Regions from separate parts of the Bacillus sp. P4_E1 genome, predicted to be linked through region 1. Evidence: predicted binding sites of a transcription regulator. Region 1 holds the regulator's gene; each other region holds the start of a gene.
The links. Region 1 encodes Rex, which represses fermentation and respiration genes when NADH is low (regulators of the CRP and FNR family bind a similar motif). Its sites were predicted from a motif close to TTGTGAAATATTTCACAA; they were not measured.
Positions count from the first base shown of each region.

Region 1 (2,212 bases):
TCGTCGGCTTTCCTTATTAGAAATTTCGTATACTTGTGTAACGAGTTTATCTAAGAAATAACGGTCATGGGAAACGATTAAAATCGCGCCAGGATAGCCTTGTAAATATTGTTCAAGCCATGTTAGTGTCTCAATGTCCAAATGGTTTGTAGGTTCGTCTAAAATAAGTAAGTCTGGTCTAGTTAATAATAATTTCCCAAGAGCTAATCGAGTCTTTTGTCCACCACTTAATGTGGAAATTTTCGTCTGATGCGTTTCAACTGGGAAGCCAAGACCGCTTAAAATTGAGCGTATATCCGCTTCGTACTGATAGCCGCCTTGATCTTTATAATCTAATTGTAATTGGTCATAATCAGCTAATAATTTCTCATATATAGCCGCATTTGAAAAGTTTTCTTCTTTTCCCATCTCTTGCTCTAGCCTTCGAAGTTTTGTCTCCATCTGCTGCAAGTGTGTAAAGACGGTTAACATTTCATCCCAAATTGTTAAAGACGTTTCTAATCCGGTATTTTGAGCTAAATACCCCATTGAGACATCTTTCGGTTTTATAATTTCACCACCATCATGAGATAACTCGCCAGCTATTATTTTTAATAATGTAGATTTTCCAGCTCCATTTCGTCCGACTAATGCGATACGATCTTTTGTTTGTACTTCCAATTTTATGTTTGCAAGAATCGTTTCTGCACCGTATAATTTCGAAAGCCCATTCACTTGTAATAATATCAATGTTTTCACCTCAAATAATTTCTTAACTTTGCCATGTTTATATTTCTCAATCATACTAAAAATAGTGTATAGTTTAAAATAAAGAGAGAATACTTCTTCTCTTTATTATACAAGGAAATTCATGAGTACTAAACTTCTGTATTTGATTCAAGTATAAGAATAAAGATAGGAAGAGAGGAGAGGTTATATGGATCAGCAAAAAATTCCACAGGCCACTGCCAAACGATTGCCTCTATACTATCGATTTATCCAAAACTTATCTCTTTCTGGTAAGCAACGTGTTTCATCAGCCGAATTGAGTGAAGCGGTAAAGGTTGATTCCGCAACTATTCGAAGAGATTTTTCATATTTTGGAGCGTTAGGGAAAAAAGGATATGGATATAACGTAAATTATTTATTATCATTTTTCCGTGAAACACTCGACCAAGATGATATAACACGCGTGGCACTTATTGGAGTAGGTAATTTAGGGACCGCTTTCTTACATTATAATTTCACGAAAAACAATAATACAAAAATTGAAATGGCGTTTGATGTTAGTGAAGAGAAAGTTGGGACAGAAATCGGAGGCATTCCTGTATATCATTTGGATGAACTAGAAGAACGTTTATCAACTGATATACAAGTGGCAATATTAACGGTACCCGCTACAGTAGCGCAATCTGTGGCAGATAGATTGGCAGAAACGAACGTGCATGGTATTTTAAATTTCACACCAGCACGCTTAAATGTGTCAGAGAATATAAGGATTCATCACATCGATTTAGCTGTAGAGTTACAAACTCTTGTTTACTTTTTGAAGAATTATCCACAATAAAACGCAGAGGAGATGACCTCTGCGTTTTATTATTGTTTTTTCTTTGTGAATTTAACTAAGATAAGGCGAAGTGCCAAATTAAAATCAATTGTTGCCATAACTGCAAATAGTATTGTCCACATATTCCAGATTGTATCTGTTACGTTCGTAATGGCGAAGCGTGTAAAGATACATCCAAGAAGAAAGTACAATGCAGCCATGAACAATGGTGAGTTTCTCATACTAAAAATCCTCCGATAAAGCCTTGCATTTTTTCAGCTTCTTTAATCATTTCTTGAATTTGCTCATTGCTCATAAAAATTTGTCCAATAGCGACTAATGTATTCATTGCCACATGGGCTGCTATAGGAACGATAATGCGTTTCGTTTGTACATATAAAAAGGCGAATACGAGCCCCATAGAAGTGTATACCAATAAGTGAGTAAAATCAAAATGAATCGCCGCGAATACAAGTGAACTAATGATAGCAGCAACAAAGAAATTAAATCTCTTATAAAGTGTGCCAAATAAAATTTTTCTAAATACGATTTCCTCTAAGATAGGTCCGATTATAGATACAACAATGAGGAACCAAGGTGTCGTTCTTGCAATTTCCATCAGCTTCATTGTATTTTCCGAACCTTGTTTAATTCCTAGTAGACGCATTTCGATCATACCGGCAATTA
Region 1 is NZ_JBFUIV010000040.1:4,992-7,203, forward strand. It holds gene AC1DS7_RS28025 (ABC-F family ATP-binding cassette domain-containing protein) at 1-729, opposite strand, end outside; gene AC1DS7_RS28030 (redox-sensing transcriptional repressor Rex) at 917-1,546, shown strand; gene AC1DS7_RS28035 (YdiK family protein) at 1,576-1,767, opposite strand; gene AC1DS7_RS28040 (CPBP family intramembrane glutamic endopeptidase) at 1,764-2,212, opposite strand, start outside.

Region 2 (2,212 bases), on a different contig from region 1:
GAGCAATTATCGGTAATTATTCCTGTGCAAAATGAAGAGAAAACAATTGGAAACGTTATAGAAGAGCTTCGCAAAATTGAACCTTTTGAAATCATCGTTGTTGTAAATGGTTCGTCCGATAAAACGGCAACAATTGCAAAAGACAAGGGAGCAACAACAATTGTGTATAAAGAAGCACTTGGAAACGATGTGGGGCGTTCGCTTGGAACTTATTTTGCAAAAGGAGAAATTGTTTTATTTATAGACGGTGATTTTGTTATTCCAGCTAGTGAGCTATATCCCTTTGCAAAGGCTATTGCAGATGGAACGGATGTCGCATTAAATGATTTAAATCATTATTTAGATTTGAGAGTACCACTTCATCTTGTAACAGCATTTAAATATGCATTAAATTTAGCTTGTGATAGAAAAGATTTAGGAGTAGGCTCTCTTATTGCTGTACCTAATGCGTTTAGTCGTACTTGTTTGAAGGAAATAGGGTATAAATCATTATTGTCACCTTGTGTAGCACAAGTTAAAGCTGTACTTTCAGGTTTTGAAATCGCTTGTGTAAGTCGTGTTGATGTTGATAAGATGAACCGTATTCGTCCCAGTGAACATTTCGCAAAAATAGGTCATCCTCCAGCTGTCCTTCGAATTATTGGTGATCATATAGAAGGATTAGAGCAATTAATTGCATTAACAAACAGTCGTGGTGGATTTTACGATGGAAATAGAAAAAGAGATGTTTTATAGTGGTAACAAAAAAAGTGTACAACGTATGTACACTTTTTTTGCTCTGTTATAAAAACTATAACAGATTAGGAGATAAGAGTATTACAGATCTACAATGGGTATCGTTCTTATATTACAAAATAGGACTCGTATATAAGAATACCAAAAAAATACAATTAAAGAAAGGGTTAATTCTAAAGAGTTTTATGTGAGGTTAACACTATGTATGTAGTAGTGTGCTCAACATTTCACAAACATGTCACAACTATTTCGTCCACTTCCGAAAAAAAGTAGTATTCTAAGTGTGTAAGCTGTTATATAAAAAAACGTAGTCCTGTACTAATCAAAAATGGAGGAGATTAGGATGACTCAAGTATTAGAGAATGTAAAAAGCGCGTGGGAAAACTTTAAAGGTGAAAAATGGAAAGCAGAGATTGATGTTCGCGATTTCATTTTAAATAATGTAAACGTTTACGAGGGAGAAGACTCTTTCTTAGCGGAAGCAACTGAAGAAACGAAAAAACTTTGGGATCAAGTAATGGATTTAACAACAAAGGAACGTGAAAACGGTGGCGTTCTTGATATGGATACAAAAATTGTTTCTTCTATTACATCACATGAACCAGGATATTTAAATAAAGATATTGAAAAAGTGGTCGGTTTCCAAACTGATAAACCATTTAAACGTTCTTTACAACCATATGGTGGTATTCGTATGGCAGAACAAGCTTGTGAAGCGTATGGATATGAAATGGATAAAGAACTTAGCAAGATTTTCAGAGACTGGCGTAAAACTCATAATCAAGGTGTATTTGATGCATACACACCAGAAATGAAAGCGGCTCGTAAATCAGGTGTTATTACTGGTCTTCCAGATGCGTATGGACGTGGACGTATTATCGGTGACTATCGCCGCGTAGCGCTATATGGTATAGATCATTTAATTGAAGCGAAAAAAGCTGATTATAATTTAACTGGCGGTGTAATGAGCGAAGATACAATGCGTTTACGTGAAGAATTATCTGAGCAAATGCGTGCACTTCAAGAGTTAAAACAGATGGCTGCTTCTCATGGATTCGATATTTCTAAGCCAGCTACAAATGCACAAGAGGCCTTCCAATGGTTATACTTTGCTTATCTTGCAGCAATTAAAGAGCAAAACGGGGCAGCAATGAGCCTTGGACGTACCTCTACATTCTTAGATGTTTACATTGAAAGAGATTTAGCAAATGGTACTTTAACAGAAGAAAAAGCACAAGAAATTGTTGACCATTTCATTATGAAATTACGTCTTGTGAAATTTGCAAGAACACCTGATTATAATGAACTATTCTCTGGAGATCCAACTTGGGTAACTGAATCTATCGGTGGTATGGCGTTAGACGGTCGTCCGTTAGTAACAAAAAACTCATTCCGTTTCTTGCATACATTAGATAATTTAGGACCAGCACCAGAACCAAACTTAACAGTTCTTTGGTCTAAACAACTACCAGAGAAC
Region 2 is NZ_JBFUIV010000009.1:27,518-29,729, reverse strand. It holds gene AC1DS7_RS14235 (glycosyltransferase family 2 protein) at 1-735, shown strand, start outside; partial or broken gene AC1DS7_RS14230 (hypothetical protein) at 707-926, shown strand; gene pflB (formate C-acetyltransferase) at 1,079-2,212, shown strand, end outside.
Region 2: pflB (formate C-acetyltransferase) is a predicted target of Rex. The motif match lies at 951-968, and genes of this name have one in related genera.

Region 3 (2,212 bases), on a different contig from region 1:
TGCTGAAAAATTTTTCCTCCTTTTATCAGCACACAGTTCAGGAAAAAATCCCTCCTGATTTTGAATATTATACTATATGATACAATAAAAAAGCAAAACAAAAGGCTAGTGATACTTTGCTTACAAACGTTGTTTTATCAGCCTTTTTGTTATATTTTCACCTTACTGAAATGTACAGTAATGATATTGTAAAATACCGTCCATAATTGATAACCTATCGTAAAGTAATTTGACCATATTTAACCAATTTGTTACGATGGAAATGGAAATTTAAGTAAGGAGGATGTAGTATTAAAAAATGGTTTATTATTGTGTTACTTAGCATTGCGGTTGGCTGGACTATTATCAATCACTTCCTATTAGACAAAAAAGAAGATATAGCTTCAAAATCAAACATCCCCATTGGAACTGAAGTTGGCAATGTTGCCCTCGATTTCCTTCTGGAAACAACCACTGGTCAAGAAGTTCGTCTTACAGACTATAAAGGAAAAAAAGTAATATTGAACTTTTGGGCAAGCTGGTGTGGTCCATGCAAAATAGAAATGCCTGATATGGAAAAGTTTTATCACGATACTAAAGATATGGGGATTGAACTTGTTGCTGTAAATGCGACAGCTACTGAAAAAGACCCGAACAATGTTAAACAATTTCTTGAAGAAAACAAATATACCTTCCCCGTCCTATTAGATCAGAAAGGACAGGCAAGTGCTGCATATCAAATTATCAGTATTCCAACATCTTTTGTCATCGATTCAAACGGTGTTATTCAATATAAGCATGTAGGACCAATGACATATGAAAAAATGAAAGAATATGTCAATAATTTATAAAAGCGTATTCAAATCAATTTGATTACGCTTTTTGTCTACTTTATGAACAAAATGTTACTTTTAATACTATTATGGAATAATTATACTTTTTCACGTTGACAATAGTGTTGAAGGAGAATATACTAAGCATGTAAGTTGATTGTGAATAGTTTCACAAATAATGTGAATTTCTTCACATATAATAGATAGGAGTTGTCATTATTATGAGTACTTGGACACAAATTTATGACCCATTAAACAATATTTGGTTATCTGCACTAATCGCAGCACTCCCAATTTTTTGCTTCATTATTTGTTTAGTGGGATTCAAAATGAAAGGTTACATGGCTGGGCTTTATAGTGTGATCGTCGCTATTATTCTTGCTATATTTGTTTATAAAATGCCCGCAACTGTAGCTGTAGCATCTGCCGGATTCGGTGTTTTATCTGGATTTTATCCAATTTGTACTATCGTTATCGCAGCTATCTTCCTTTACAAATTAACTGTTAAAACAGAACAATTCAATGTCATTCGTGATAGCATTTCAAGTATTACAAATGATCAGCGTTTACAAGTATTATTAATCGCTTATTCTTTCGGTGCTTTCTTAGAAGGCGCAGCTGGTTTCGGTGTTCCAGTTGCTATTACAGCTGCATTACTTGTAGGTATGGGCTTTAATCCATTAAAAGCAGCAGGTATTTGCTTAGTAGCTAATATCGCTGGTGGTGCTATGGGTGCTATGGGTATTCCAGTTACAGTACCTGCACAATTAACTGGGCTAGATGCATTAACTGTCGGTCGTCAAGCTGTTTACATTTTGCCATTCATTAGCATTGTTTTACCGTTCTTACTTGTTTCAATGGTAGATGGATTTAAAGGCATTAAAGAAACTTGGCAAGGTATTCTTGTAAGTGGTGTTTCTTTCGCAATTACTCAGTTCCTTGTGACTTACTTCTTAGGCGCTGAACTTACTAATATTTTCGCAGCAGTCGTAAGTATGGTCGCTCTTACATTATTCTTACGTGTTTGGCAACCAAAATCTTCTGCTAAAGAAGAAAAACAAGAAGAAAAAGAATCTCATACATTCAATCAAATTTTATATGCTTGGTCCCCATTCGTATTCTTAACTGCATTTGTAACAATCTTTAATTTAAAACCAATTAAAGCTTTATTTGCTCCGGATGGTCCATTGGCAAACTTAGTATTTAACATTCAATTCCCTGGTCTTCATAATGCGGTTATGAAAACTGCACCAATTACAAAGGCTGATACACCTTTCGCAGCGATTTTCAAACTAGATGTATTCTCTTCTACAACTACTGCGATTGTATTAGCAATCATCGTTTCACTTATCGTCTACCGTGTAAACGGCAAAATGATTAAAGAATTAATGATCGAAACA
Region 3 is NZ_JBFUIV010000010.1:125,540-127,751, forward strand. It holds gene AC1DS7_RS15730 (TlpA disulfide reductase family protein) at 441-830, shown strand; gene AC1DS7_RS15735 (lactate permease LctP family transporter) at 1,034-2,212, shown strand, end outside.
Region 3: AC1DS7_RS15735 (lactate permease LctP family transporter) is a predicted target of Rex. The motif match lies at 970-987, and genes of this name have one in related genera.